Regions from separate parts of the Martinezella sp. CNPSo 3964 genome, predicted to be linked through region 3. Evidence: predicted binding sites of a transcription regulator. Region 3 holds the regulator's gene; each other region holds the start of a gene.

What was found. The regulator PhoB, encoded in region 3, activates phosphate uptake and scavenging genes when phosphate is short. The targets are predictions, from matches to a motif close to TGTCATNNANCTGTCAT.
Region 1: the regulator PhoB is predicted to act here: its motif matches at 1,827-1,843, upstream of AC13Q5_RS30830 (glycerophosphodiester phosphodiesterase).
Region 2: the regulator PhoB is predicted to act here: its motif matches at 4,200-4,216, upstream of AC13Q5_RS29195 (Orn/Lys/Arg family decarboxylase).
Region 4: the regulator PhoB is predicted to act here: its motif matches at 3,154-3,170, upstream of AC13Q5_RS01070 (toxic anion resistance protein).

Annotation. Positions count from the first base shown of each region.
Region 1 is NZ_JBXSOW010000014.1:126,922-134,528, forward strand. Features, by position in the region: gene AC13Q5_RS30825 (UDP-2,3-diacylglucosamine diphosphatase) at 112-918, opposite strand; gene AC13Q5_RS30830 (glycerophosphodiester phosphodiesterase) at 1,032-1,787, opposite strand; gene AC13Q5_RS30835 (NADP-dependent malic enzyme) at 2,047-4,323, shown strand; gene AC13Q5_RS30840 (hypothetical protein) at 4,520-5,272, shown strand; gene AC13Q5_RS30845 (ankyrin repeat domain-containing protein) at 5,323-7,074, opposite strand; gene AC13Q5_RS30850 (TolB family protein) at 7,238-7,607, opposite strand, start outside.
Region 2 is NZ_JBXSOW010000012.1:179,975-187,581, forward strand. Features, by position in the region: gene AC13Q5_RS29180 (LacI family DNA-binding transcriptional regulator) at 1-926, shown strand, start outside; gene AC13Q5_RS29185 (adenine deaminase) at 916-2,694, shown strand; gene AC13Q5_RS29190 (NCS2 family permease) at 2,742-4,094, shown strand; gene AC13Q5_RS29195 (Orn/Lys/Arg family decarboxylase) at 4,261-6,618, shown strand; gene AC13Q5_RS29200 (GNAT family N-acetyltransferase) at 6,641-7,201, shown strand; gene AC13Q5_RS29205 (hypothetical protein) at 7,241-7,564, opposite strand.
Region 3 is NZ_JBXSOW010000007.1:137,303-144,909, reverse strand. Features, by position in the region: gene AC13Q5_RS21835 (substrate-binding domain-containing protein) at 1-298, shown strand, start outside; gene pstC (phosphate ABC transporter permease subunit PstC) at 361-1,842, shown strand; gene pstA (phosphate ABC transporter permease PstA) at 1,839-3,173, shown strand; gene pstB (phosphate ABC transporter ATP-binding protein PstB) at 3,188-4,003, shown strand; gene phoU (phosphate signaling complex protein PhoU) at 4,055-4,768, shown strand; gene phoB (phosphate regulon transcriptional regulator PhoB) at 4,800-5,483, shown strand; gene AC13Q5_RS21805 (GcrA family cell cycle regulator) at 5,576-6,103, opposite strand; gene AC13Q5_RS21800 (acetylornithine transaminase) at 6,529-7,607, shown strand, end outside.
Region 4 is NZ_JBXSOW010000001.1:214,675-222,281, reverse strand. Features, by position in the region: gene AC13Q5_RS01090 (GNAT family N-acetyltransferase) at 1-846, opposite strand, end outside; gene AC13Q5_RS01085 (glycerophosphodiester phosphodiesterase) at 970-1,689, opposite strand; gene AC13Q5_RS01080 (RidA family protein) at 1,689-2,156, opposite strand; gene AC13Q5_RS01075 (cell envelope integrity EipB family protein) at 2,292-3,119, shown strand; gene AC13Q5_RS01070 (toxic anion resistance protein) at 3,334-4,413, shown strand; gene AC13Q5_RS01065 (substrate-binding domain-containing protein) at 4,419-5,993, shown strand; gene AC13Q5_RS01060 (5-bromo-4-chloroindolyl phosphate hydrolysis family protein) at 6,103-6,720, shown strand; gene AC13Q5_RS01055 (substrate-binding domain-containing protein) at 6,720-7,607, shown strand, end outside.

The DNA of each region.
Region 1 (7,607 bases), on a different contig from region 3:
GCGAGAAATGGCCAAAACCGTAACGTTTCGGAAAAATCCGAAGTCAGAGCCGTCCTGCGGCGATCAATAATTATGACAGGCCATTATCAGCTACGTGAAGAGGCGCAGGAATTACGCCGCCTGGGCACCGATCGGCCGCGGCAATTCTCCGACCGGAGAATCCACAGGCTGCGTCTCGAGGATAGCCCGCCAGGTGATCAGCTCGAACGTACCGTCCTCATGCTCGGCGATCGCCGTGCAGCTTTCCACCCAGTCGCCGGTATTGATGTAGCGCACGCCGTCGAGATCCTCGATGACCGCATGGTGGATGTGACCGCAGATGACGCCATCGGCATCGTTACGCTTTGCTTCTTCGGCGACGACGCGCTGAAATTCGCCGATGAAGTTGACGGCGTGCTTGACCTGCAGCTTCGCCCAGGCCGAAAAGGACCAATAGGGCATGTTCAGGCGGCGGCGTACGGCAGCAAGGCCGATATTAATCAGGATGGCCATGTCATAGGCCCAATCGCCGAGATAGGCGAGCAGGCGGGCATTGCGGACAACGACGTCGAATTCATCGCCGTGGAGCACGAGATATTTCTTCCCATCGGCCGTTTCGTGCATGGCGCGCTGCGCCACCTCGATACCGCCGAAGTGCATTCCGGGGAAGTCACGCAGGAATTCGTCGTGATTGCCAGGGATGTAGACGATGCGCGTACCCTTGCGCGCCTTGCGCAGAAGCTTCTGCACGACGTCGTTGCAATCCTGCGGCCAGTACCAGTTCCGCTTCAGTCTCCAACCATCAACGATATCCCCGACCAGAAAGATCGTGTCGGCGTCGTGGTAACGAAGAAAATCGAGCAGGTAGTCCGCCTTGGCGGCCTTCGAGCCGAGGTGCACGTCAGAAATGAATAACGTTCGGAAATGCCGGGGGTCCATGTTTTCATTCACGAACTTTATGTCCGTGCCCTATCCTACCTTGGCTATTCCAAAACCAGACTCGTGTTTCAGGAAGATGACAAACCCTGTGCTTGGCGGCTCGGCGACGATGTTCAGCCGCGTCTCGCGGCGATCGCGAGGTCAGGACGGTCGCTTGTAAAACTGGCGATACCGAGGCGAAACATGGCCCGTGCCGCCTCGCTTGTATGGGCCGCCCATCCGTGCACCTTCACGCCATTCTTGCGAAAGAGCTGCATGACCTCGCCGTCAAGCGCATCGGCACGTATTGCAATCTCGCGCACGCCGAAGCCGCGCATGGCGGCCATGACGCCGCCCCAGCCGAGTTGGCCGGCCAGCTGAGGCGAACAGAGGAAGATGAAACCGAGCAGTTCGCCGACATTCAGCCCTTGTTCGCCAAGCGCTGCACTGAATGCTTCGAGACGCGGCAGGGAGAAGCTCGTCACCATCGTACGCGTCAGCATGCCGGTCGCCGTCAGCTGATCGACAATGCGCCGCTCCATCCCCTCATAGGGCGTGCCATCCGCCCTGGTCTTGATCTCCAGTCTGAGGTCGACGGCGGATGGCCCGAAAATATCGATGGTCTCCATCAGGGTCGGAATGGTTTCGCCGCCGCTTCCGATCACGACATGGCGCATCAGTTCGTCATAGCTGAAATCGGCGATCGCGCCCTTGCCATCCGTCATCCGGTCGATCAGAGCGTCGTGATGCACGACGAGCTTGCCGTCCCGCGTCTGATGCACGTCGAATTCGACGAGATCAACATCGAGCTTGGCCGTCTTCGAAAAGGCGAGCCTGGTGTTTTCGGGCCACAAATGCGCACCGCCGCGATGGGAGGCAATCAGAGTCATCGAGGAAATCTCCGCCTGAAATATTCATAGGTCGACGCGATGAATGCCTGATGACGCGACCGCAACGTTCGACGGGCGGAAGGGTCATCGCGCGATCATTGCGGAAAAGGCAATTCAGTTTTGCCAAGACAAAAACGCTTCGCGACCTCAATTGCATACTGTGAAGGCGAAGCGATTGATGTATGCAGAAGACTCAAAGCGCAGGCAGGAATGGAGACGCGAGTTGGATACGAACGACACTTCGAAAGCAGCCAAGAATATGGCGAGCGGAAATCTCGATGAACAGGCGCTCTATTTCCATCGCTATCCCCGCCCCGGCAAGCTGGAAATTCAGGCGACGAAGCCGCTGGGCAATCAGCGCGATCTGGCGCTTGCCTATTCGCCCGGCGTCGCCGCCCCCTGCATCGCCATCCGCGACAATCCGGACACGGCTGCCGACTATACGTCCCGCGCCAATCTCGTTGCCGTGATTTCCAACGGTTCGGCGGTACTTGGCCTCGGCAATATCGGTCCCCTCGCCTCGAAGCCCGTCATGGAAGGCAAGGCCGTCCTCTTCAAGAAATTCGCCGGCATCGACGTCTTCGACATCGAAATTGCGGCTCCGACGGTCGATGAGATGGTCAACACGGTTTCGGCGCTCGAGCCGACCTTCGGCGGCATCAATCTCGAAGACATCAAGGCGCCGGAATGCTTCGACGTCGAGCGCCGCCTGCGCGAGCAGATGGAAATCCCGGTTTTCCACGACGACCAGCACGGCACCGCCATTATCGTCGCAGCCGCCATCCTCAACGGCTTGGAACTCGCCGGCAAGAAGATCGAAGACGTCAAGATCGTCGCCTCCGGCGCCGGTGCGGCAGCTCTTGCCTGCCTCAACCTGCTCGTCACCCTCGGCGCCAGGCGCGAAAACATCTGGGTCCACGATATCGAAGGCTTGGTCTACAAGGACCGCAACGTCCTGATGGACGAGTGGAAGTCGGTCTATGCGCAGGACAGCGACAAGCGCGTGCTTGCCGAATCCATTCCCGGCGCCGACGTCTTCCTCGGCCTGTCCGCAGCCGGCGTGCTGAAGCCCGAGCTTCTCGAACAGATGGCGGAAAAGCCGCTGATCATGGCGCTCGCCAATCCGACGCCGGAAATCATGCCGGATCTCGCCCGCGCCGCCCGCCCGGATGCGATGATCTGCACCGGCCGCTCGGATTTCCCGAACCAGGTCAACAACGTCCTCTGCTTTCCGTATATCTTCCGCGGCGCGCTTGATTGCGGCGCCAAGACGATCAACGAAGAGATGAAGATGGCCGCCGTGCGCGCCATCGCCGCCCTTGCCCGCGAGGAACCGTCCGACGTCGCCGCTCGCGCCTATTCGGGCGAAACGCCGGTCTTTGGCCCCAACTACCTCATCCCCTCGCCGTTCGATCCGCGCCTCATCCTGCGCATCGCGCCGGCAGTCGCCAAGGCCGCCGCCGATAGCGGCGTGGCGCTGCGCCCGATCGCCGATTTCGATGCCTATATGGACGAACTCAACCGCTTCGTCTTCCGCTCAGGCTTCATCATGAAGCCGATCTTTGCGGCCGCGAAGATCGCGGAACGCAAGCGCGTCGTCTTCTCCGAAGGTGAGGACGAGCGCGTGCTGCGCGCCGCCCAGGTCCTGCTCGAAGAAGGCACGGCTGTCCCCATCCTGATCGGCCGCCCTTCTGTCATCGAGACCCGCCTGAAGCGCTACGGCCTGAAAATCCGTCCGAATACGGATTTCGCCGTCATCAATCCGGAAGACGATCCGCGCTTCCGCGAATATGTCGATCTCTATTTCTCGCTCGTCGGCCGCGCCGGCGTCATCCCGGAAGCTGCGCGCACGATCGTCCGCACCAACACGACCGTCATCGGCGCGCTGGCCCTGAAGCGCGGCGAAGCCGATGCGCTCATCTGCGGCCTTGAAGGCCGTTATGAGCGTCATTTGCGCATCGTCCGCCAGATCATCGGCAAGCGGCCGGACGTTCGTGATTTCTCCGCGTTGAGCCTGCTCATCTCGCAGCGCGGCGCGACCTTCTACACCGACACCTACGTCACGTTTAATCCGACCGCCGAGGAAATCGCGGAGTCGACCTGGCTGGCCGCCGAGGAAATCAAGCGCTTCGGCATCGAGCCGCGCGCCGCTCTCGTCTCGCATTCCAACTTCGGTTCACGGGAGTCGGAAAGTGCCACCAAGATGCGCGAGGCGCTCGCTCTCGTCCGCAAGGCGGCGCCGGAGCTGGAAGTCGACGGCGAAATGCATGGCGACAGCGCCATTTCCGAGAGCCTGCGCCGCCACGTCATGCCGGATAGCACGCTTTCCGGCGAAGCGAACCTGCTCGTCTTCCCGAACCTCGATGCGGCCAATATCACGCTCGGCGTGGTCAAGACCATGACCGACAGCCTGCATGTCGGCCCGATCCTGCTCGGCACGGCGCTTCCGGCCCACATTCTCTCGCCGTCGGTCACGTCCCGCGGCGTGGTCAACATGGCGGCGCTTGCCGTCGTCGAGGCCTCGCAGATCGCTTAATACGGCGCCTCGCAGCCGCTGCCAGAACGGTTCCGCGCTTTATACAATCGCGGAACCGTTTTATCTTTTTGCTTTTGGCTGTTACGAGCTGCAATTTCGTGAAAATCCTCTCGAAATCCGTGCTTTTTCATGGATACGTTGTTAAGCTGCAGCGTGTAATCTTCAGCGACTTAAAACCGCTTTCGAGAGCAAAACCGTGAACCGCGGCACCAAACAAGCTTCCATTGCCCTGATATCCCTGCTGACGGCCACACCGGCCCTTGCGCAGGCAGACCTCTGCGACGAGCTGCGCGGCCGCTACGTCGACATCAACGAAGTGATCGGCGCCAGCCAGGAAACCCGCCAGCTCTCACGCGCCATCGTGCAACAAAACCTGATGATCCGCAGAACGATGAGCGATCTGCGCAACCAGGGCTGCGTCGAAGACAGCAGCATGGTGATCGTCGGGCAGGACAATCAGGGTGTCTGCGATGACATGAGGCAATCGATCGATGGGATGCGTCACGATCTTTCCCTGCTGATGGATCAGCGCGAGCAAAGCGTCGGCCGGGTCGATGCAGTTGCCATGCAGCGCCGGCAATTGCTGGATACGATGCAGCGGAATGGCTGCAGCCTGCCGGCTTCGGCAACCCCGGATATCGTCATCGACACCCACACGAAAATGGATGCCTATGCGCCGCAGGAGCAGTCGCTGGCTAAGCCGGAAAGCTCCATCACCGTTATCGAGACGCCGAGGCTCCAGAAGAATTCCAGCCTCGAACAAAAGCAGGTACCACCGACAGCGGTCCCCAAGGTATCACAGGCGCAGCCGCAGCAGTTTCCGCCGGATCGCCCTTACGATCCCTCGGCGCATAAGGTGCGCCAGGTCGGTCCGCAATTTCTCGCGACCGACCAGGGCAGCATCGACCTCAAACATCCGAAAGATGCCGGGCCGCAGCCGACGCAATGATGCGCAGCCAGACGTTTCTCATCACCGCCTGACCGCCCTGCTTTCCTGGCTCATGCCGTTCCCGACTGGCGTAAAAAGGAGACGATGGCTTCATCGCCCGCCTCCTGCGCAAGATCGCGATAGGACCGTCCAGAGGCGTCCCTGATCGAACGATCCGCGCCGTGCGCCAGCAGGAAGCGCACCGCATCGCCGCAGCGATTGACGATGGCAAAGCCAAGCGGCGTCATCCAATCGCGATCGATGGGCTGCCCATGCGGGCGGAGCTCAGCGAAGCGGATATTTATCTGTTCCGGATGCTTGTCGAGAATAGCCGCGAGCTGATCGATCTGGCCGAAGGCAGCAGCCGCGAAAATATCGAGCGGATAGGCTTTCAGAAACTCGACCATCTGGTCCTTGCCATTATATTCGGCCCAACCGATTGCCGGCGCGTGAAAATTGGGATCGCGAATGGTGGTATCGGCCCCATGCTCGATCAACAGTTTCGCCATCTCCATATGGCCATGCAGCGCCGCTTCATGCAGCGGCGTACGGCTCGTCATCGCATTCACATCGAAATCCAGCGCCAGCATGAGGCGAACAGCCCGCAAATCATTTTCACCAGCGGCCTCATGCAGCATGGCGGGATGAGCCTGGCTCATCGCTTCGGGAATATCGAGTTCTCTCGCAACTCTCTTTATGTGCTCGACGACTATCGCCGGATCGACCGCCTCGTTCCGGGCTTCCTGCTGAATCTGGATATAGACCCAATCCTCACGTTTCAGACGAACCGCTACAGCTCCCTGCTGAACGAGATACAATGCGAGATCCTTGTCATCACCTAGCCGCGCCCATTCGTAAGGCGTCCTGCCATTGACGGTCGTATTGACATCAGCACCGTGTTCCACCAGCAGACGTACGCGCTCACCCATGCGATGTTCCAGCGCCCAGGCAAGTTGATAGTCGAAAACGGTCTGCGAGTTCGCGACGAACCTGCCGTCTTCGCGCACGAGCCAATTGTTCTTGTCCCTGGCGGACAAGCCATATTCGATCAGCAATTTCAGGCATGTATCGTCCCGTTCGAACATGCGGTTGTAAAGCGCCTGACTGTCATTGGCGTCTGCACCAGCTTCAAGCAGCAGGCGCGAAAAGGCCTTGCAATCAGGGTGCTGGGGTTGGCGGTCCTTTCCCGCCTCGCCTTCGCCGAAGACGCCAGTCAAAACGGTGAAGCGATATTGTCCTGCATCAAGGAAGAAGGCGTTGACATCGGCCCCGCGCCTGACCAGCTCACGCGCAGCCAGCAGGCTGGAACGACCCGGCACGCGAGCATAGGCAGCACACATCAGCGGAGTTAAATCATGCGGTCCGCCCTTGCGATCAAGAAGCTGCGGCTGACGATCGAGCCAGCGACCTATGCGGTCAGCATCGCCGAGCGCAGCGGCGACGTGAATGCTTTCGTCGGCAATCTCCGGATTGTCTGCAAACAGCCGCAGCGCCTCATCGAAACGTGCGGGATCGGCAGGGATATTGGCAAAATACGAAACCGTCGCCAGCGACAGGAAGCGGTTGGCAAGCTGATCCCGCGGGACGTGCTTGCGATCGCCGCTTTCCAGATATGCCTTGAGCTTCGTCCAGCTGGAGAAGCCGAACTCGCGGGCAAGAACGAGCTGAATGTCCTGCAATCCCACATCGGCAATGTCAGCAAAATAGGGCGCAACGCGGCTTTGCGCCAAAGCATCGCCAGCTTGGACGGCCTTGAGGAAAGACTTGGCCTGCTTTTTCAGGGAATCGAGAGTGGCGTCGACAGCCAAAGAGCGCGTGGTCACGATAGACCTCCTTCCATTTACGTCCGGTATCCGCGCCCACAGACTGAAAAGAGGTGTGGCAGTCTCATATTCTATGCTTCAGGTGGGCCTTGCCCTTCCCGCGGATCGGATGCGCCCTGAGAACAGGTCACATCTATCGCGCGAGATACGATCTGTCCAGAGGTCAGGCTGGTTCGTAGCGGACATAGGCAAAAGCATCACCATCCGGTGACCAGTTCGGAACGTTGATTGATCCCTGCCCACCGAAGAGCTCGAACAGCGTGGTGATATTGCCGCCGTCCATATCCATCAACCGCATGCGGACATTCAGGTCGCGCGGATGATCGAAGACATCGGGATCGTAGGAAATCAGCACGACCTTGTCGTTGTCAGGCGACGGATGGGCGAACCAGTTGCCATAATTATCATGGGTCACCTGCTGCAGTCCGGTGCCATCGGGATGGATGCGCCAGATCTGCATGAGGCCGGTGCGGCTGGAGTTGAAATAGATCCATTGTCCATCGGCCGAGAAATCAGGCCCGTCATTGCGGCCT
Region 2 (7,607 bases), on a different contig from region 3:
TCTCGAATGCCCTGCGCGGCACGGGGCGGGTATCATCAGCCCTTGCGGAGCAAATTCGGCTGGAAGCAGACAGGCTCGGCTATGTGCCTGACCATACGGCACGCGCGCTGCGCACCGGCAAGAGCAATACGGTCGGCCTGCTGGTTCCGAACATCGGGCAACCTCTGTTTCCTGCCTTTGCCCAGGCCATCGAGCGGGCAGCCAAACGGCGCGGCCTTGCCGTCTTGATCGGCGACAGTCAGGGCGATCCGCAACAGCAGGACTTCGAAATCAGAAACATGGTCGCCCGCGGCGTCGATGCGCTGATCGTGATACCGACGCGCGGCACGACCATTACGCAGGCGGATGTTCCGATTGCCGTCATCGACAGCGCTGCCACAACAGGCAATATCGCTGCCAGTGATCATCGCGAGGGCGGGCGCCTGATTGCCCGCCATCTGCTCGCGCTTGGTCATGAGAGGCTTCTTATCCTCGCCGGTCCTGAAAATTCGCTGGTCGCGCGCGAGCGCGTCGAAGGCATGTGCGAAGTCTTCCGCCAGGCTGGGGTCGAACCGGCATTGCAACACAGCGATGCGACTTTCGAAGCAGGCAGCATCCTCGGCCGCGAGCTCGATCTGCGGCATTTTACGGCCTGTGCCGCCGCCTATGACGCCCTCGCCATCGGCTTTGCTATCGCCGTCAAGGACAGGGGCTGCAGCATTCCGGAAGACATGTCGCTCACCGGTTTCGATGATCTGATGTGGGCGCAAATCGTCTCTCCGCCGCTCACGACAGTCCGGCAGGACCTGGAAGCGGTCGCGAACCACGCGCTCGCCTTCGTTGCCGGGGAAACCGGGACCAGCGGAATATTCCCGACGAAACTTGTCGTGCGGCAGTCGACCGCTCGCCCATCCGCATTTGCCAAGGGAGGCAAACATGCCGAATGAACCCCACGACCTCCATTCCTCCGAACTGCGCGATCGTGCCGTGCGGGCGGCACTGGGGCTTGAGCCGTTCGATGCGCTGATTACCGGCGGAACGTTGGTCGATGTCGCGACCTCGGAGATGAGGCCGGCCGACATCGGCCTTGTCGGTCCCTTGATCGCGAGCGTTCATCCCTCCGGCACCAGGAGCGACGCAAAGCAGATCGTCGATGCCTCGGGACGATTCATCACGCCCGGATTCATCGACACGCATATGCATGTCGAAAGCTCGATGGTGACACCAAGGCGATATGCCGAAACGGTCGTTCCCCAGGGTACGACGACGGTCTGCTGGGACCCGCATGAAATCGGCAACGTCGCCGGCCTCGACGGTATCAGATGGGCACTTGAGGAAACACGGCAATTGCCGCTGCGTTTCCTGACCTTGGCGCCGTCCTGCGTCCCTTCGGCGCCCGGTCTCGAGCTTGCGGGCGCGGAATTCCGCTCCGGCGAAATGGCAACCATGCTGAGCTGGCCGGACATTTCCGGCGTCGCCGAAGTGATGAACATGCGCGGCGTCCTTGAGCGCAGCGAGCCGATGCGCGGCATCGTCGAAGCCGGACTTGCAAGCGGCAAGCGTGTCTGCGGCCATGCCCGCGGCCTCGAAGGCGCGGAATTGCAAGCCTTCGCATCCGCAGGCATCCAATCCGATCACGAGCTCACCTCGGGCGAGGACCTGCTTGCGAAATTGCGAGCCGGCTTTACCGTCGAGTTGCGCGGCTCCCATGATTATGTCCTGCCGGGTGTGATCGAGGCGCTGAAAAAACTGCCGCATCTGCCGCAAACACTGACGATCTGCACCGATGACGTTTTCCCTGACGACCTCGTAAACGACGGCGCGATGTCATCCGTCCTCAGGCGTCTGATCGGCTATGGTATGAAGCCGATCGATGCGGTGCGAGCCGCCACGCTCAACGCCGCCATGTGGCTGAACCGCTACGATCTGGGGCTGGTCGCGCCCGGTCGCCGTGCAGACATCGTCATCCTCTCCGATCTGGAAAAGATCGCGGTTGACCGCGTCTATGCATCCGGGCGCGAAGTTGCCAGAGACGGGCGCCTTACTGGAAGCAGCAGGAGCGTGGCCTCGAATGCCTATCGCGACACCGTAAAGCTAGAACGGCTTTCTGCTGCCGACTTCGCGATCAAACTGCCGGGCGCGACCGAGGTACGCGTCAACACCGTCGTCAGTCCGCGCTTCACGAAATGGGGAGAGGCGGTCGTCAAGGTGGACGGCGGCAAGCTCGTACTGCCTGACAATACGCTCCTGATGGCCGTCATCCACAGGCACGGAAGGAAGGACCCGACACCCGTCATCGGCATCCTCGAAGACTGGGGTCATTGGCGTGGCGCCCTGGCGACGACGATTTCGCATGACAGCCATAACCTCACCGTCTTCGGTCGCGATCCCGCCGATATGGCCGCGGCGGCCAATGCCGTCATCGAGGCCGGCGGCGGCATGGCGACGGCAGCCGACGGCAAGGTCACGGCCGTCCTCCCCCTGCCCGTCTGCGGATTGCTGTCGGATGCGCCTGCAACAGCGGTGGCCGACGATTTCGCCAGGCTGCGCGCGGCAGCCGATTCGATCGCCGACTGGATGCCGCCCATTCGCACCTTCAAGGCAGTCGTCGGGGCAAGCCTTGCCTGCAACCCCGGCCCGCACGTCACCGATCTCGGACTGACCGACGGAACCACCCAGGAGATCAGACCGCTTCTGGCTACAAGCCAAAATTGAGGTCACCTGCCAAACGGCAGCATTTGCCGACTTAGGAGATATACGCAATGACCTCAAATACAAATGTCGGGCAGCCAGGCGACACATCCGAACCGGGGTGGAAGACTTACTTTCGCATGCGTGAGCGTAAGACCAATACGAAGACGGAAGTCATTGCCGGGATGACGTCCTTCCTGGCGTCGGCCTATCTTCTCGTCGTGATCCCCTCGCTTCTGTCTGCGGGAGGTATCGACCGCGCTGCGGCAACGACGGCAACCATTCTCGTCATCATCGGCGCGACCCTGTTCATGGCGCTTTATGCCAATATGCCCTTCGTTGTGGGGCCGGGCATCGGCGGATCGGTTCTGGTGGGGCCGACGATGGCGGCGGTGGAACACATCCCCTGGCAGACAGGTCTTGCGATCTCCTTCTGGTCGAGTGTCATTTTCGTTCTGCTGACGGTGCTTGGCGTACGCCAGGTCATCGCCCGCATGGTTCCGGCCCAGATCAAACTCGGCCTCGGCGCAGCGATCGGATTGTTCATCGCGCTTCTTGGATTCAAGAATGCCGGCCTCGTCGACGTCAACGCCAAGAGCCACGCTCTGATGCTTGGCTCGTTCAACTCGGGACAGGCGATCATTGCCGTCTTCGGCATCTTCCTCGCGGTCTTTCTGCGTGGGCGCAAGGTGCCGGGACCGATCCTCTGGGCCATTCTGGGCAGCACGCTGCTCGGCATTCCGCTTGGCGTTACCAAGGTGCCTGCGACACTCTTCGGTGCCCCGCATGGCATCTCAGAGATCGGCCTCCAGCTCGATTTCTTCGGGGCGCTGAAAGTAGAACATTTCCCCTATCTCTTTGCCTTCTTCGCATCCGAGTTCTTCTCGACCCTGGGCACGACGCTTGCCGTTGGTGCCAAGGCCGGTCTGGTCGACGCGGAGGGCAACATGGCGGATCTGGGCAAGCCGTTCCTCGTCGATTCGATTGCCGCAACAATCAGCCCGCTGCTCGGCATTCCCTCGGCCACGGCTCTCGTCGAGAGCGCCACCGGCGCAGAAGCCGGTGGCCGCACCGGTTTTGCTTCGCTTGCCACCGCAGCCCTTTTTGCCCTGACTTTGCTTTTTACCCCGATCGCGCTGATGATTCCGGCAGCGGCCACGGCACCCGCCCTGATCCTCGTCGGCATGTCGATGTTCAGCGCGCTGAAGCGCGTCGATCTGGAGAATTTCTCAGACGGTCTTTCCGCCCTAATGATGGTCCTGCTGACCCTGGTTTCCAACAGCTTCGGCACCGGTATTGCCGGTGGACTGCTGTTCTACGTCATCGTCAAGGTCTTGTCCGGCGAAGCAAGACAGGTCTCCATTGGCATGTACCTTCTCGCCATCCCGCTTGCCTATTATTTCTGGACCGTGGCTGCTCACTAAGCGGCCATAAATCCAGAAATTCCGCAGCGGCGATCCAGCATGAAACTGCAGACCGGCGACCTGATCGGCGATGCCTGTCGATAGGGTTTGGCGCGTCCTCTTTTCTGTCACATCCATGTCATGAAATACGCCGACACCTCATGCCAAATCAGGAGCGGGTATCGACATGGATTATTTCAGACGTTTCAACTTTCTGTTCGCAACGCCAACCTTCGACAATGAGGATCTGGAAGGCGCCCGCTACAACCAGATCGTCGAGGAGATCGAACGTTCCGGCTTCGAGGTGGTGCGTGCGCGCAATCTCGAAGATGCCGAGATCGCAGTGCAGACGGACGCCGCCATCGGCTGCATGCTGGTCGACTGGGGCAAGAAGGGGCTCGAGGGCAAGACGGCCTCCCTTATCAACCTCATGCGCCGGCGCGGCCTCGAATTCCCCATCATCCTGCTGATCCGCCGCAAGCGCTTCGAGGACGTGCCGGTCGAGGTGCTCGACTTCATCGACGGCTATGTCTTTCTGTCGGAAGAAACGCCTGCCTTCATCGCAAAAAGCCTCATCAGCCGGCTCAAGCAATATGCCGAGACGCTGAAGACGCCGTTCTTCGGCGCGCTGGTCGATTATGCTGAAGAGGGCAACCATCTCTGGACCTGCCCCGGCCATAATGGCGGCATCTTCTATAGCCGCAGCCCGATCGGGCGTGTCTTCATGGAACATCTCGGCGAAGCGGTCTTCCGCGACGACCTCGACAATTCCGTGCTCGATCTCGGCGATCTTCTGACCCATGAGGGGCCTGCGCTTGCCGCGCAGAAGGAAGCGGCCAAGATCTTCGGCGCCGAAAAGACCTATTTCGTGCTGAACGGCACCTCCACGTCAAACAAGGTCGCTCTGTCAGCCCTAGTCACCGACGGCGATCTCGTGCTGTTCGACCGCAACAACCACAAGGCCGCCCATCATGGCGCCCTGATGATCTCCGGCGGCATTCCGGTCTACCTGCCGACGATACGCAACGTCTATGGCCTGATCGGCCCCATGGATTTCGCAACCATGGACGAGGACGCCCTGCGCGAGCGCATTCGCACGCACCCGCTCGTGAAAGATCCCGAAGCCTACAAGAAGCCGCGCCCGTTCCGCGTCGCGGTCGTGGAACAGTGCACCTATGACGGCACGATCCACAATGCCGAGATGATCCTCAAACGCATCGGCCATCTATGCGATTACATCCTCTTCGACGAGGCATGGGCCGGCTTCATGAAGTTCCATCCGCTCTATGCCGGGCGCTTTGCCATGGGTCTTTCCGACCTCGGCCCGGATGCGCCTGGCATCATCGCTACCCAATCCACCCATAAGCAGCTGGCAAGCTTCTCGCAGGCTTCGCAGATCCACATGAAGGATCGGCACATCACCGGCCAGAAGCGCCGCGTCGAGCACCGCCGCTTCAACGAAAGCTTCATGCAGCACGCCTCGACCTCGCCCTTCTATCCGCTGTTTGCCTCGCTCGACGTCGGCGCGCAGATGATGAAGGGACGCTCCGGCGAGGTGCTCTGGGACGACACGATCCGCCTCGGCATCGAGCTGCGCAAGAAGATCCGCGCCGTGCGCCGCGAATTCGAGGAGAAGGAACATCGCCCCGAGCGACGCTGGTTCTTCGAGCCCTTTGTGCCGGATCGCGTCGCGATCCCCGATGTGTCAAGCCCGGGCGCCGTGCATGACGTAGCGTGGGAGAGTGTCGCAACTGACCAGCTCGCCACCAATCCCGCTTTCTGGCATCTGACGCCCCATGCAGCATGGCACGGCTTTTCCGGAGTGGAATCGGGCTTTGCCATGACCGATCCGAACAAGCTGACCCTGCTCACCCCCGGTTTCGACCGGGTGAGTGGCAAATACACGGAGCATGGCATACCCGCGCCAGTGGTTGCTCAATATCTACGTGAAAACCGCATTGTTGCGGAAAAGAACGATCTCAATTCGCTGCTGTTCCTGCTCACCCCCGGTGTCGAGGCCAGCAAGGCCGGCACCCTGATCAGCGGCCTTGTCGCCTTCAAGAAGCTTCACGACGACAATGCGCTGCTGGAAGAGGCAATTCCGGAATTCTATCGTCGCCGGCCTGGCCGTTATGCAGGCGTGCGTCTGCGCGACCTTTGCGCTGAAATGCACAATTTCTTCCGCCAGGCCGATGTCAGTGCGCTGCAGACAAAGCAGTTTTCCGCCGACCACCTGCCGCCGATCGCCATGTCGCCGCACGATGCCGCACGATGCCTCGTTCGCAACGATGTGGACTATCTGCCGATCGACGCCATTGCCGGCCGCATCGCAACGACGCCCTTCGTCGTCTATCCGCCGGGAATCGCGACGATCGTGCCCGGCGAACGCCTGACGGAGCAGGCCCAGCCGATGATCGATTATCTGAAGATGTTCGAGACCTGCTTCAATACCTTCCCCGGCTTCGAGGTGGAAATCCAGGGGGTCTATCGCGAGATTGATGCATCCGGCAAAATCCGGCTCTATACCTACGTCGTCGCGGAATAGGCTTGGAAATTCAGGTTCGAACATGAAGCAGGATAAAACAATCATCGTTCGCCCGTCCCGGGAGAGCGACGTCGATGCCATGCTGGCAATCTATCGCCGCCACATTCACCGTGGCGTCGAGGCCGGGGTGGACGATAGCGACACTCCGCAGCCCGACGATCTGCGCGAGCGACGCAAGAATTTGAAGGACCGCCGCTTCCCGCATGTGGTGGCGATCGAGGGTGAAAAGGTCGTGGGCTATGCCTATGTGGTGCTGTTCCGCAAGCGCCCTGCCTATCGCTACACGGTCAAGCACTCGATCTATGTGCATCACGACCATGTCGGCCAGGGCGTCGGCAGCCTGCTCATGCGCGGGCTGATCGACGCCTGTGCGGCTGCCGGGTTCCGTCAGATGATCGGCTATATCGATGCCGACAATGCCGCCTCTCTCGCCTTGCACGAACGTTTCGGCTTCGCTCGGGTCGGCCTGTTGCCGGCAGTTGCCTATCGTTACGGTCGCTGGGCCGATACCGTGATGGTCCAGCGTTCGCTCGGTCCCGGCTCGACCACACAGCCGCCCCCGCCGCCGCTCTCCACCCGGTGAGACAGGGCGAGTTGCTGCCCGCCCGGCAAAGCTTCGCGCTTATGCCGGGCGTCGCGTCGAAGCGGGCCTGAAACCCAACACGAAATCCACGACCTTCGATGAGGCCATTTCGCAAGGCTTGAGGGTGAGGCTTGCTCTGGATAGCACATAGAGATTGAAGCTGACGATGTCGGCCCCGCCAAGCTCTTCACCGTAAGGCCAGACCCGTTTCCCATCGGCCGATCGCTTGATCGTCACACCCCAGGGGCGACCTTGAAAACGCCCCTCCGAATAGCCGTCAGGTAGCGTCGCAAGCGCATGTTCGAATCCAGACAATTCGGCCGGCAGCAGCTGCGGCGCCTTATCCGTCATGGCGCAAGGCATTCGTCGCATATGCCGCAGCCGTCCTCATCCATCTTCCGCGCCG
Region 3 (7,607 bases):
TGGCCTGTATTTCTTCCAGAACAACGCCGACAAGCTGAAGGTCGCCACTGTCAGCGGCATCGTGCCCTCGGGCCAGACGATCGCCGATGGCACCTATCCGGTATCGCGGCCGTTGTTCTTTTACGTCAAGAAGGCCCATCTGGGTGTCATCCCTGGGCTCAAGGAATATGTCGATTTCTTCACGAGCGATCAGATGATCGGACCGGACAGTCCGCTGGCGGAATATGGCCTCGTGCCTGCGCCGGATGCTGAACGCGACCAGATCCGCAAGGATTTCGCGGGCGGGAAGATCATGTGAGTGCGTAAGGATCGAGCACCGGCGCGGCTCGTTGCCGCGCCGGTGCTCGCCGGGGAATGGGAATGAGTGTATCGCTGCTGCTGCTCTGCTTGTCGGTCTTCGGCGCCTCGGCTTTCGTGCTGGGGCGGGTGAGGGCGGCTGCGCTGTCGGGCGGCAGGTCTTCGTCCATGCATTCCCGGCTCGGCTATCACGGTGCTTATGCCGCTATCTGGGCGATACTTCCGGCTTTGGCGCTCGTCTGCGTCTGGCTGATCGTCAGCCCAATCGTGATCGACCGCGTGGTGACCAAATCCTTCCCCGAGGAGGTTCAGTCTCTTCCGCCGGCCGAACTCAATCTCAGCTACGGCATGGTGCGCAGCATCGCCCACGGCATGCGTATGCTCGATAGCGAGGAACTTGCCGATGTCGATGGCGGCAAGGCTGATCTACAATTGCTGCTGGCGCAGAAGGGCGTCCCCCTCGCCGTTCGCCCCACCGGCTATATGATCGATGCCGCCAACAAGTACAATCGCATGCGCGAAGTGAGCCGACTGGTGATGTCGGCGGCGGCGATCATCCTGTCGCTGCTGTGCGCCGCTTATGGCCTGCGCGCCATAGCGCCACGTTTTCGCGCTCGAAACCGTGTCGAGCAGGTCATTCTCGGTGCCCTGATCGTCGCCTCTTCCATCGCGGTGCTGACCACGGTCGGGATCGTCGTTTCCATGCTTTCGGAAGCGGCGCGTTTCTTCAGCATGGTGCCGGCCAGCGAATTCTTCTTCGGAACCGTCTGGGATCCGCGCTTCACCGGCGCAGGCTCGCAGACCTCGGGCACCTTTGGCCTGATCCCGCTGCTGGCCGGCACGATCTATATCGGCTTCGTTGCCATGCTCTTTGCCGTGCCCATCGGCCTGTTCGCGGCGATCTACATGGCGGAATATGCCTCGGCGCGCGTGCGCTCCATCGCCAAGCCGATGCTGGAGGTGTTGGCCGGCATTCCGACGATCGTCTACGGCTTCTTCGCCCTCATCACGGTCGGCCCCTTCCTGCGCGATATCTCCGCCGAGATCGATGGCTTGATGACCGGGAGCTACAGAAGCTTCATCGAAGCGCAGAGCGTTTTGACGGCCGGCTTCGTCATGGGCGTGATGCTCATCCCTTACGTTTCCTCGCTATCGGACGATATCATCATGGCCGTGCCGCGTTCGCTGCGCGACGGCTCGCTCGGCCTCGGCGCCACGCGTTCCGAAACGGTCAAGCGCGTGCTCCTGCCGGCCGCCCTTCCGGGCATCGTCGGTGCGCTGCTGATGACCGCGTCGCGGGCGATCGGCGAAACCATGATCGTGGTGCTGGCTGCCGGCGTGGCCGCCCGCATGCAGCTAGATCCCTTCGAACCGATGACGACTGTCACCGTGAAGATCGTCAACCAGCTGACCGGCGATCTGGAGTTTACCTCGCCGCAGACGCTCGTCGCTTTCGCGCTCGGCATCACGCTGTTTTGCCTGACGCTGTGCCTCAATGTCTATGCGCTCTACATTGTCCGCCGTTACAGGGAGCAATACGAATGAGCGACATCGTATCCTCCCCTCAGGTGAACATGCCGCGCGGCCTGACACCGGGTGCGCCCGCGCGCCGCGATATCGGCATCAGGCGACGCTACGCCGCCGAGCGCCGCTTTCGCGCCTACGGCATCACGGCCGTCATCTTTGGTCTCGTCTTCCTCATCATCCTGGTCTCGACCGTGGTCCGCACCGGCTATACCGCCTTCGTTCAGACTTCGATCACCCTGCCGATCGAATTCAGCGAGAAGGTGATCGACCCGACTGCCAAGCGCACGAGCGATCCGAAGGTACTGATTGCTGCCAACTATCCGGTTCTCGTACGGGACGCGCTGGTGAAAGTGCTTCGCATCGATCCGGCCAATCGCGCGCTTGTTCGCGAGGCGACGGCCATAGTGTCGGAGGGCGCCAGGGTCGTGCTGCGTGACCGGGTCGTTGCCAACCCCTCGATCATAGGAACGACTGAGAACGTCACCTTCCTGGCCAGCGCCAATATCGATTCCGCCAACAAGGGCCAGATCGATCTCACCGTCGACGAAAAGGACCGCAAGATATCCGATCGGCAGATCGCCTGGATGAAGCAGCTCAGCGATAGCGGTGCGCTGTACAAGGCTTTCAACAGCGGCCTTTTCGTATCGGGCAATTCGAGCCGGCCGGAGGCCGCCGGTCTCGGTGTCGCGCTGATCGGCTCGCTCTATCTGATGCTGACCGTGCTCGTTCTTGCTCTGCCCGTCGGCGTTGCGGCGTCGATCTATCTGGAGGAGTTCGCGCCGAAGAACCGGCTGACGGATCTGATCGAGGTCAATATCAACAATCTCGCGGCCGTTCCTTCGATCGTCTACGGCTTGCTGGGTCTCTCGGTCTTCATCAACATGATGGGCCTGCCGCGTTCGGCCTCGCTGGTCGGCGGACTGGTGCTGAGCCTAATGACGCTGCCGATGATCATCATTGCCACGCGCTCGGCATTGCGGGCCGTGCCGCCGTCGATCCGCAGCGCGGCGCTCGGGCTAGGCGCGTCACGCATGCAGATGGTCTTCCATCACGTCCTGCCGCTTGCGATGCCGGGCATTCTGACGGGCACGATCCTCGGGCTTGCCCATGCGCTCGGCGAGACGGCGCCGCTGCTTTTGATCGGCATGGTCGCCTTTGTCGCCAACTATCCGGCATCGCCCCTCGATCCGTCGACGGCGCTGCCGGTGCAGATTTACATGTGGGCGAGCGAAGCCGAGCGTGCCTTCGTCGAAAGAACGTCCGGGGCCATCATCGTCCTGCTCTTCTTCCTCGTCGCAATGAATATCGGCGCCATCCTGCTGCGCCGCCGCTTCGAGCGGCGCTGGTAAGGGAGGGCCGTAGGATGAACATGATGACGGAAGCCGCAAGCGAAAAAGCATTGACCAAGAAGATGATGACGATCCCCTACAAGATGATCGGCCAGGACGTTTCGGTCTTCTATGGCGACAAGCGCGCGCTTTTCGACGTCAATCTGAAGATCCGTGCGAATACGGTCACGGCTCTGATCGGTCCTTCCGGTTGCGGCAAGTCCACCTTCCTGCGTTGCCTCAACCGCATGAACGATACGATCGAGACTTGCCGCGTCACCGGCAAGATCACGCTCGACGATCAGGATGTCTACGATAACAGCATTGATGTCGTTGAATTGCGCGCCCGCGTCGGCATGGTCTTCCAGAAGCCCAACCCGTTTCCGAAGTCGATCTATGAGAATGTCGCCTACGGTCCGCGCATCCATGGCCTGCATCGTTCGAAAGCCGATCTCGAACATATCGTCGAAACCAGCCTGCAGAAGGCCGGTCTTTGGGGCGAGGTGAAGGATCGGCTCCATGACGCCGGTACGAGCCTGTCGGGCGGTCAGCAGCAGCGTCTGTGCATCGCCCGCGCCGTTGCGGTCAGCCCGGAGGTCATCCTGATGGACGAGCCGTGCTCGGCGCTCGATCCGATTGCAACGGCCAAGGTCGAAGACCTTATCCACGAGCTGCGGGAAAATTTCACGATCGTCATCGTGACGCATTCCATGCAGCAGGCAGCCCGCGTTTCGCAACGCACCGCAATGTTCCACCTCGGCCACCTGGTCGAGGAGAATGACACCGATAAGATGTTCACCAATCCCGACGATTTCCGCACGCAGGATTACATCATGGGCCGTTTTGGTTGATGATGTCAGGCGCGCGGCTCATTTCACACAGTTCACCTTGAGGATAGAAAAATGGTCTCCACTCACATTCTCTCTGCCTACGACGAAGACCTGAAGTTCCTGACGCGCCGCATTGCGGAAATGGGCGGCCTGGCCGAGCAGATGGTCAGCGACAGCGTACGCGCGCTCGTCAACAGCGATGCCGGTCTTGCCCAGAAGGTCATTTCCGACGACGTCGTTCTCGACCATGCCGAGCGCGAAGTCGGCGACAAGGCGATCGTCACGATCGCTCGCCGCCAGCCGATGGCAGCCGACCTGCGTGAGATCATGGGTTCGATCCGCATCGCCTCCGACCTGGAGCGTGTTGGCGATCTTGGCAAGAACACCGCCAAGCGCGTCATCGCCGTTCAGGGCACCGGCGTTCCACGCCGCCTCGCTCGCGGCATCGAGCACCTCTCCGAACTGGCGCTGAGCCAGCTCAAGGAAGTTCTGGATGTCTACGCGACCCGCTCGCCCGACAAGGCCGTGTCGATCCGCGAACGCGACGAGGAAATCGACGCAATGTACACCTCGCTGTTCCGCGAGATGTTGACCTACATGATGGAGGATCCGCGCAACATCACCACCTGCACGCATCTTCTTTTCTGCGCCAAGAACATCGAGCGCATCGGCGACCATGCCACGAACATCGCCGAGACGATCTATTACATGGCGACAGGCGCGCAGCCGGAAGGCGAGCGCCCGAAAGACGATACCGCCAACACCGTCGGCGCGGTGACGGAATAATCTGGAAGCGAAGAAAGGAGACCATAGGCGCATGGTTCCGAGAGTTGCTGTTGTAGAAGACGAGGAAGCGCTTAGCGTTCTGCTGCGCTACAATCTTGAGGCCGAAGGCTTCGAGGTCGACACGATCCTCAGAGGCGATGAGGCTGAGCTGCGTCTCCAGGAGCGCATCCCCGATCTCCTGATCCTCGATTGGATGCTCCCCGGTGTATCCGGCATCGAGCTCTGCCGCCGGCTGCGTATGCGGCCGGAGACGGAGCGCCTGCCGATCATCATGCTGACGGCCCGCGGCGAGGAAAGCGAGCGCGTGCGTGGGCTTTCCACCGGCGCGGACGATTACGTCGTCAAGCCGTTCTCGACGCCGGAGCTGATGGCCCGCGTCAAGGCGATGCTGCGGCGTGCCCGCCCGGAGGTTCTCTCCACGGTGCTGCGCTGTGGCGATATCGAGCTGGACCGCGAAACCCATCGCGTCCATCGCAAGAGCCGCGAAGTGCGGTTGGGGCCAACGGAATTCCGCCTGCTGGAATTCTTGATGTCCTCGCCTGGACGCGTCTTCTCGCGTTCGCAGCTGCTCGACGGCGTATGGGGGCACGATATCTATGTCGACGAACGCACCGTCGACGTCCATGTCGGCCGTCTGCGCAAGGCGCTGAATTTCTCCAATATGCAGGATGTCATCCGCACCGTTCGTGGCGCGGGCTATTCCATGGAAGCCTGAGCGGCAAGGCCGCTCGGGCATTACGACATAGCGGCGGAAATATAAAAACGGGCCTCGAGGGGCCCGTTTTTCTTGGGTTTTGCTTATGGTTTTCAGCCGTTGTTGCGTCGGCGATCATGCACCGGCTGGTAGGCCATGCGCTGATGATAGGTGCAATAAGGCGACGAATCCGGGCTGTCGTTGCCGCAGAAGTGGAAATCATCCTTCAGCGGGTCGCCGACCGGCCACTTGCAGGTGCGTTCCGTCAGTTCCGTCAGGCCGAGCCGGCGGGAGATCGGAACGACGACATTTGCAGCCGGGCGATATTGAATTTCGTTGACGGAATCGACCTCGATCTCTTCCTTCAGCATGGTTGCGCCCTGCTGACGGGTGACCACCGTGCGGGTAGCAACGCGCGATCCGTAGCTTGCGGCGCGAGGCGCTGCGGCGCTGCGCTTCGGCGTGCGCGCTGTGGTTGTCGTGCCGCCCGCCTTCGCTCGACCGGGAAGGTTCAGGCGATGCACCTTGCCGATGACGGCATTACGGCTCACGTCACCGAGCTGCGCAGCAATTTGGCTGGCGCTCAACCCTTCGGACCATAGCTTTTTCAGCTTCTCGACGCGTTCGTCTGTCCAATTCATGCCCTGTCTCCGCTGTCGCGTTTCCGATGGCAGAATCCCTCACCATTGCCTCGCATGGGAACAAGGCGCGAAACGCTCTAAAATTGTGGTGACTAGTTCCGCCGCATGCAGTCTAGCAATTGGTTTTTAACCTAGTGTGAGGCTGACTCCGTGACAAGAGTCGCGAGAATCTTGAGGAATCGATTTCGAGGTTTTCCCCAACTTGCTGCCCAGGCGTGGCATTTCTGCAATAGGCGCCGCCGAACCCATCTCTTTCGCCCGCAAGCGCTATCTCGCACCTGCTAAAGCGCCAGTTTTGTTGACATCGCGGTGCAAAACATCAATAGTGCCCAAGCCGCCGCAAGGCGGCATTTTTGATTTTTTCGGACCCGTTTCATCAAATGGAAGCGATCGGTCCTTAAAGTTGTGATCGAGGAGATATGGCCATGGCCGAGACCACGCCGCTTTATGACACCTATATGCGCGCTCCGCTACGGTTCGAGCGAGGCGAGGGCGTCTGGCTGGTCACCGAAAATGGCGAGCGCTACCTCGATTTCGCGGCCGGCGTCGCGGTCAACTCGCTCGGCCATGCCCATCCCCATCTTGTTGCCGAATTGAAGGCCCAGGCTGACAAGGTCTGGCACCTTTCCAACCTCTATGAGGTGCCCGGTCAGGAGAAGCTGTCGAAGCGGCTGACGGAAGCCACCTTCGCCGACAAGGTGTTCTTCACCAATTCGGGTGCAGAAGCGCTGGAATGCGCCATCAAGACGGCACGGCGCTATCAGTTCGCCAAGGGGCATCCTGAAAAGTTCCATATCATCACCTTCGAAGGTGCGTTCCATGGCCGCACGATCGCGACGATCGCTGCCGGTGGTCAGGAAAAGTATATCGAAGGTTTCGGTCCGAAGGCGCCGGGCTTCGACCAGGTGCAGTTCGGCGATCTCGATGCCGTGCGTGCCGCTATCACCGACGCGACGGCCGCGATCCTGATCGAACCGGTGCAGGGCGAGGGCGGCATCCGCCCGGCCACCAATGAATTCCTGCGGGGGCTGCGCCAGATCTGCGACGAGCACGGCCTGCTGTTGATCCTTGATGAAGTGCAGTGCGGCGTCGGCCGAACGGGCAAGCTGTTTGCCCATGAATGGGCTGGCATCAAGCCTGACATCATGGCGGTCGCCAAGGGTATCGGCGGTGGTTTCCCGCTCGGTGCGTGCCTTGCGACGGCGGAAGCTGCTTCCGGCATGAAGGCGGGCACGCACGGCTCGACTTATGGCGGCAATCCGCTTGCCATGGCCGTCGGCAACGCCGTTCTCGACATCGTGCTCGCCGAAGGCTTCCTGCAACATGTGCGCGATATCGCGCTGGTGTTCCGTCAGGGGCTGGCCTCGCTCAAGGATCGCTTCCCCGACATCATCGAGGATGTTCGCGGCGAAGGCCTGATGCTGGGCGTCAAGGCGGCCATTCCGCAGGCGGAGCTGCTGCAGGCGATCCGTGCGGAGCACCTGCTTGGCGTGCCGGCCGGCGA
Region 4 (7,607 bases), on a different contig from region 3:
GATATAGCGGCCCTCGCGCTTGGCCATGACGAGCAGGACATCGTCAGGCATGCGTTCGCCGATCAGCGAATAGAATTTCCGCGTGAGATAGGGGCGGCCCCATTTGCGGCTGCCGGTATCCATATAGAAGGCGAAGAATTGGTCCCAGATGTTTTCGGTGAGATCGCTGCCGGTCAGCCAGTCGATGGTAATGCCGTGCTCGACTGCCGCGCGCCGCTCCTTCTTCAGCGCCTTGCGCTTGCGCGACGCCAGTGTCTCCAGAAAAGCGTCGTGATCGGCATAGCCTTCGTTGATGAAGTGGAACTGCTGATCGGTGCGATGCAGATAGCCATCGCCTTCGAAGACCGAAGCTTCGTCTTCGGGCAGGAAGGTGATGTGCGCGGAGGAAACGCCGAGCTGCCGGGTGACTTCCTTGAGGCTTTCGGCCAGCGCCGGCTGCAGCACGCTGCGGTCCTGTTCCTCGGCGACGAGGAGCCTCGGTCCCGTGGCGGGCGTGAAGGGAATGGAGCATTGCAGCTTGGGATAATAGCGGCCGCCGGCCCGCTCGAAAGCATCGGCCCAGCCATGGTCGAAGACATATTCGCCCTGGCTATGGCTCTTCAGGTAGCCCACGACAGCGCCGAGCAGTTCGCCGCCATCGGTTTCCAGCAGCAGGTGATTGCCGAGCCACCCGGTCTTGTCGGTCGCGGAGCCGGATTCCTCCAGCGACGACAGGAAGGCATGCGAGACGAAGGGATTGTACGGCAGCACGCTGCCGGTTCTGGACGCCCCGGCCAGCTTCGACCAGCTTTCCGGAGCGATATTCTTGAAGGATCGTTCGACTCGAATGGATAATTCGTCTGTCATCAAACTCTTGCGCTAAGAAGGAAGGGAGGGCTCTCACCGCTGCGCCATGCGTCGGATGGGACGCGCCACAGGCGCAGCGATAATTTGGGTTTGCGCAAAGCCTCTCCTTCAGTCGATCCCGATTTACGAGACTATGCGCGGGTCAAAACCTTCGAAGGTCATCTGGTCTGCATTGGCAAATGTATGTTTGCGGGCCGCTTCGTCGCGCACGGTCCAGGTGATGACCGGAATGCCGCGCTGGCGCTGCGCCGTGACAAAAGGGTTCGGCAGGTGGCCGTAGAAGTACGAAATGAAGTCTAGCCCAAGATGCATGGCTTCGTCATGCTGAAAAAACGTCTCAGGCTTGTTTCCTTCGGCCGTCAGTCCCACAGGGTAGGGTGCATCGAGCGCCTTGAGGTCCTTGAGCAGCCAATGGTCGAAGCTCATCAGGGCCACATGTCCCTTGTAGCCTTCGAGCACTTCAAGAACGGATTCCGCAAAGCCATCATCGTCGCCTTCGCGTCCCTTCAGCTCCAGCACCAGCGGCACCTTGCCGTCGCAAAGCCGCAGGAGCTGCTTCAGCGTGGGGATCTTGTCCTTGGTGCCGCCGATCGACAGCAGGCCGAGCTCGGCCGAGGTGCGCTCGCGCACTTCGCCCGGCAGGTTGCAGACGCGCTGCAGATCGTCGTCATGGAAGACGACCGGAACGCCGTCCGAGGCATAATGCAGGTCGCACTCGATGGCGAAACCCGCTTCGATGGCGCGGCTGAAGGCTGAGAGCGTGTTCTCCCAGACTTGGCCGTTCATGTCATGATAGCCGCGGTGAGCGACGGGACGTTCGGTCAACCAGGCAAGCTTGCTCATTACGCGATTTCCAGAATGGCATCGATTTCGACGGCGGCATTGAGCGGCAGGGCTGCCATGCCGACGGCGGCGCGGGCATGCTTGCCAGCTTCGCCCAGTACATTTGCCAGAAGATTGGAAGCGCCGTTGATCACAAGGTGTTGTTCGACGAAATCAGGCGTCGAGGCGACGAAGCCGTTCAGCTTGATCAGGCGCTTGATACGGCCGAGATCGCCGCCGAGGGCCGCCTTTGCCTGAGCGAGGATGTTGATGGCGCAGAGTTCGGCAGCACGCTGGCCGCCGGCAACGTCGACGTCCTTGCCGAGATGGCCTGTCACGCCGATCTTGCCGTTTTCCATCGGCAGCTGGCCCGAGAGATAGAGGAGATTGCCGCTGATGACGTAGGGAACGTAGTTGGCGGCCGGTGCCGCAGCCTGCGGCAGAACGATGCCGAGTTCCTTCAGGCGGCCCTCAATAGCGTCGGACATTTTCATCTCCCGTTTTGTTGTAAAAACTTCAAAAATCCGGCATCAAGACTAAATTCCGTCACTTAGGATCGGCAGCCTCGTTTCAGCCGAAAGCGTTCTTATAACATCGCGTGCGAGTCCAACAGGAGATAATGAATGTTCCGCTCGAGTCTTGCTGCTACTGTCATTTCGGGGCTGAGCATTCTGTCTTTGGGGACTTCTGCTGCCTATGCGGCCGGTCCGAGCGGGCTGATCGCGCATCGCGCCGTCTACGATCTCGAATTGAAGGATGCCTCCGATCGGTCCGGCATTTCCGGCATGGTAGGCCGCATGGTCTATGAGTTCGAAGGCTCCGATTGCACGGGCTTCACCACCAATTTCCGCTTCGTGACGAAGATCGATACCGGTGATTCCACCCGCGTCAGCGACCAGCAGACCACGACGTTCGAGGATCTAAGCAAGCGCCTGTTCCGCTTCGAGACCAAGTCCTACACCGACAGCCAGCTCGACAAGGACGTACGCGGTGCCGCAAGCGACGACCAGAAGGGCATAAAGGTCGATCTCACCCAGCCGCACAACAAGCAGGTCCAGATCATCGAAAGCCGCTTCCCGACGGAGCATATGCTCGACATCATCCACAATGCGAAGCTCGGCAAGAATTTCTTCGAGGCGCAGGTCTTTGACGGTTCCGATGACGGCGACAAGCCGTTGATCGCGACCACCGTCGTCGGAAAGGAGCAGACACCGGCCAAGGATGATCCCGATGCCGACAAGGCTGGCGCCTTTGCCACGACGCCTTTCTGGCCGGTGACCGTGGCTTATTTCAATGAAAAGTCCACGGGCGACGCCATGCCCGTCTATCGCATGTCCTTCAAGCTCTATGAGAACGGCATCACGCGCGATCTCACCATGGATTATGGCGACTTCGTGCTGACCGGCAAGCTCACCAAGCTCGAGGTTCTCGATAACAAGGCCTGCCAATAGCTCTTCTGCGGTGCGGCTCCCGGCGTGAAATCTCTGTCATAAAACTGTGATCCAAGTTTCACTATTGTGTGAAATGATCGGCACGCAGAGGTAAGCGTTACTTCCCTTTGTTTCGATCTTGAATTGCAGTGGGGCGCGCGGGGGGCATCGTCTTGGGGGCGATTGGCAATTTTTGCGGTCGGCTCCCTAGTCTATGGACGAGAAAGCACGACCTATGAGCAATACCGATATATCAGCCGGCTCCAAAAATACGCTGCCGGCTGTCACAGCCGACCCGGCGGAAATCGCCCGCATCGGTGACAGCATCGATCTGACCGACCGTGCCGGCATCTCCGTCTATGGCGATCGCGCCCAGCAAGCCGTTTCCGACTATTCCGATCGTATCCTGCGCGAGGTCCGCAATCGCGATCTCGGCGAGGTCGGCAAGCTGCTGACCGATATCATCGTCAAGTCGAAGAAGCTCGATCCGGCCTCACTGAAGGACGAGGGTTTCCTGTCACGGATGTTTTCCTCGTTCAGGGCCAAGCTGGAGCGCTTCAAGGAGCAGTTCGAGGATGTCGCCGGCCAGATCGACCGCATTGGCCTCGAGCTCGATCGGCACAAGGACATCCTGCGCCGGGATATTGCTCTCCTCGACGATCTGCATGAGGAGACAAAGCAATCTATCGTGCAGCTCGATGCCTATGTGCAGGCTGGCAAGGATTTCGCCGAGCGTTTTCGCGCGACCGACCTTCCCCGACTGAAAAGTGCCGCCGATGCAGCCTCGGCCAATCCCGGCGGCGGCATGCTGGAGGCGCAGATCTATCAGGACAGCCTCCAGGCGCTCGACCGTCTGGAAAAGCGCATATTCTACCTGCAGCAGGCCCGCCAGCTCGGCATCCAGCAATTGCCGCAGATCAGAATCGTTCAGGCCGGTGATGAAACGCTGATCGAGAACCTGCAGGCAACATCGGCGCTGACCGTACCGGCCTGGAAGCAGAAGATGGTGATTCTGCTCGGCCTGACCCAGCAGAAATCCGCGCTTGAACTGCAGAAGACCGTCACCGACGCCACGAACGACATGATCCGCCAGGCATCGAAAATGATGAAGGATCAGGCGATCGCCATAGAACAGCAATCGCAGCGCGGTATCGTCGATATCGACACGCTTGCCGCCGCCAATCGCGACCTGATCGACACGATCGGTGGTGTCCTGAAGGTGCAGGAAGATGGCCGCGCCAAGCGGGCCGAGGCCGAACAGCGAATGCAGAAAATGACCATCGAGCTCAAGAAAGCAATGATCGAGGCGCGGTAATTCGCATGACAATCCGCACATTCGTTACCGGCCTGACGCTCGTGGCAGCTCTCGCACTGAGCGGCTGCAATATCGGCGGGCAAGGCCCGAAATTCTCGATCATCTCCGGCTCGGAAAACACGGTTCTTCAGCCGATCGTCGAGGAATTCTGCAAGGAAAAGAAGGCGACCTGCAGCTTCAGCTATGAGGGCACGCTGGATATCGGCCTGGCGCTCCAGAGCGAGCAGGGCGTCGAGCAGGATGCCGTCTGGCCGGCGTCTGGCGTCTGGGTCGATATGTTCGATACAAAGCGCCGGGTGAAGTCGCTGACGTCGGTCGCGCAGATGCCCGTCATTCTCGGCGTGCGCAAGTCAAAGGCCGAGGCGCTCGGGTGGGTCGGCAAGCCGGTCTATATGAAAGACATATTGGCAGCGGTGAAGAACGGCTCGCTGAAGTTTCTCATGACATCGGCGACGCAATCCAATTCCGGCGCCAGCGCCTATCTGGCCATGCTGTCGAGCGCACTCGGCAACAAGCCTGTCATCGAACCTGGCGATCTCGACAAGCCCGATGTCCAGGGCGCGGTTCGCGGGCTACTTGCCGGTGTCGAGCGTTCCTCGGGCTCGTCCGGCTGGCTTGCGGATCTCTACACGGATTCGGCCGGCAAGGGCGTGCTCTATGACGCCATGTGGAACTACGAGGCGATCCTGAAGGAAACCAACGACAAGCTGACCGGCATGGGCAAGGAGCCGCTTTACGCAATCTACCCGGCCGATGGCGTCGTCGTTGCCGATTCGCCGATCGGCTTCGTCGATCACGGGCGAGGGCAGGAGGTTGAGACCTTCTTCAATCAGCTCGTCGACTATTTGCGCTCCGCCCCGGTGCAGAAGCGCATCGCCGATACCGGGCGTCGCATTCCCCTTTCCGATATCGCCGCCAAGCCGGACCCGACATGGAACTTCGATCCGACCCGGATCGTGACGGCTATCCGCATGCCGGAGCCCGCCATGATCCGCCAGGCGCTGGATCTCTATCAGGTTGCATTGCGCAAGCCGTCGCTGACCGCCCTCTGCCTCGATTTTTCGGGCTCGATGGCGGGCAAGGGCGAGGAACAGCTCCAGGCGGCCATGCAGTTCCTGTTCAATCCGGATGAAACAGGCAAGGTTCTGGCGCAATGGACGCCCGCCGATCGCATCATGGTCATTCCCTTCGACGCCAATGTGCGAACGACCTTTGAGGGTACGGGAAATCCGGCTCAGCAGAAAATGCTGGTCGACCAGGTTTCTCGCCAGCGCGCCGGCGGCGGCACGGACATGTATGCCTGCGCGAGCCGGGCGCTTGACTGGATGAAGGGCACAGGAGATCTGTCATCCTATCTGCCGGCAATTGTCATCATGACCGATGGAAAGTCTGATGATGCCAATGGCGATTTCATGAGCCGGTGGGCGGCGGTCAACCCGCATGTGCCCGTGTTCGGTATCACCTTCGGCGATGCGGATAAGCGGCAGCTCGATGCGCTCGCGCAGGAAACCGCGGCGCGTGTCTTCGATGGCCGTGGTGATCTGGTCAGCGCATTCCGGGCAGTGCGCGGCTATAACTAGGGCACTTCTGCTTTGAACGAAGCAACAGAAATGCTCTATCTCTTTGTTTTCACGCAATTCCGGACGCGAAGCCGCTTCGCACCTTTGCTGGAATTGTTCTAGGACGATAATGCGCAATTGGTTCGGCAATGACTGGAACTGGATCGTGGCGGGGCTTGCCGCCGCCATCGTCGTGCCTTTGCTCAGCTTCTTTGCCGGCATGCCGATATGGATCGCCGCGATCATCGGTCTTTTCGTTTTCGTCGGCCTGATCTTCGTGCTCGCGCCGAAGCGCATGTTCGAGGGGCTGGATGCCAAGGCGATCGGCCGGGGACGCATGGAATTTGCCCGTGACCTGTTGAGCGCTGCGGCACCTGCCGCCGACAGGCTCGAGGCATCGGCAAAACAGATCGGCAGCAAGGACGTGGCAAAGCGGGTTCGGCATCTGGCGGAAATCGCCGCCGACGTCTTCGCCAAGGTGGAGGCCAATCCGGAAAGTGCCGGCACCGTCCGGCGGTTCCTCAGCTATTATTTGCCGCGCGCGGCGGAGGTAGCGGAGGGATTTGCCGTCATCGAGGCGAAGCGCCAGCCGGATGCCGCACGCCTGCAGGAGGTCGGCCTCGTACTGACCAAGCTGGAAGACGCTTTCGTACATTATTCCGACAGCCTGGTCGAAGACAGGCTCGATACGCTTGATACGGAGCTGCGCCTCATACAGGCCTCGCTCAAAGAGGATATAGGACGCTGATGGCCATTTCCCGCCGCGCTTTTGGAGTAGGGCTTCTTGCCGCCGGTGTCGCAGGGACCGGAGGCTATTTCGCCGTCAAGGACCGGCCCGAGCTGCAGGGCCTGCTCGGCAACAGCACCAAGCTCTTCGGCTTCATCGGCGGCGAGAAGGAAGCATTCCTCGCCGATCAGGATGTGATCTCGGCGCTGCACGGCCATGGGCTCGAAATCAACAGCCGTGTCGCGGGCTCCGTGGAGATGGTGCGGGAGCAGGCGCTTCTGTCGCAAAATCCGGCCTTCCTGTGGCCCTCCTCGTCGATCATGGTCGATATCGCCCGGCAGGGTGGCATCAAGATCCGTAACGACCGCGTCATCCTCAACACGCCCGTCGTCGTCTATTCCTGGCAGCCTGTGGTCGACGGATTGACCAAGGCGGGGCTCGTCACCACGACGCCAGAGGGGCAACACCAGCTCGATCTCAAGGCGCTGCTGGATGCCGTGCTTGCGGGGACGAATTGGTCGAAGCTTGGCGTCAATTCGCTCTATGGTCAGGCGAGGATCGTCTCGACCGACCCGAATCGTTCCAATTCCGGCTTCATGTTTTCCGGCCTGGTGCTGAGTCTCTTGAGCGGCAACGTGGCGAGCGCGGACGCTCTCGCGCAGTTCGGCGACAAGGCCCAGGCGATTTTCCGCAACATGGGTTTCAAGTCGTCGTCGTCGGGCAAGCTGTTCGAGCAGTATCTCGCCGGCGGCATTGGTGGCGAACCGATGATCGTCGGCTACGAGAATCAGCTGGTGGAATGGATCATCGCCGATCCGCAGCGCTGGAAGCGGGTGCAGGCGAGCAACAGCGCCAAGCCCGTCGTGCTCTATCCGCACCCGACCGTCTATTCCGCGCATCCGCTCATC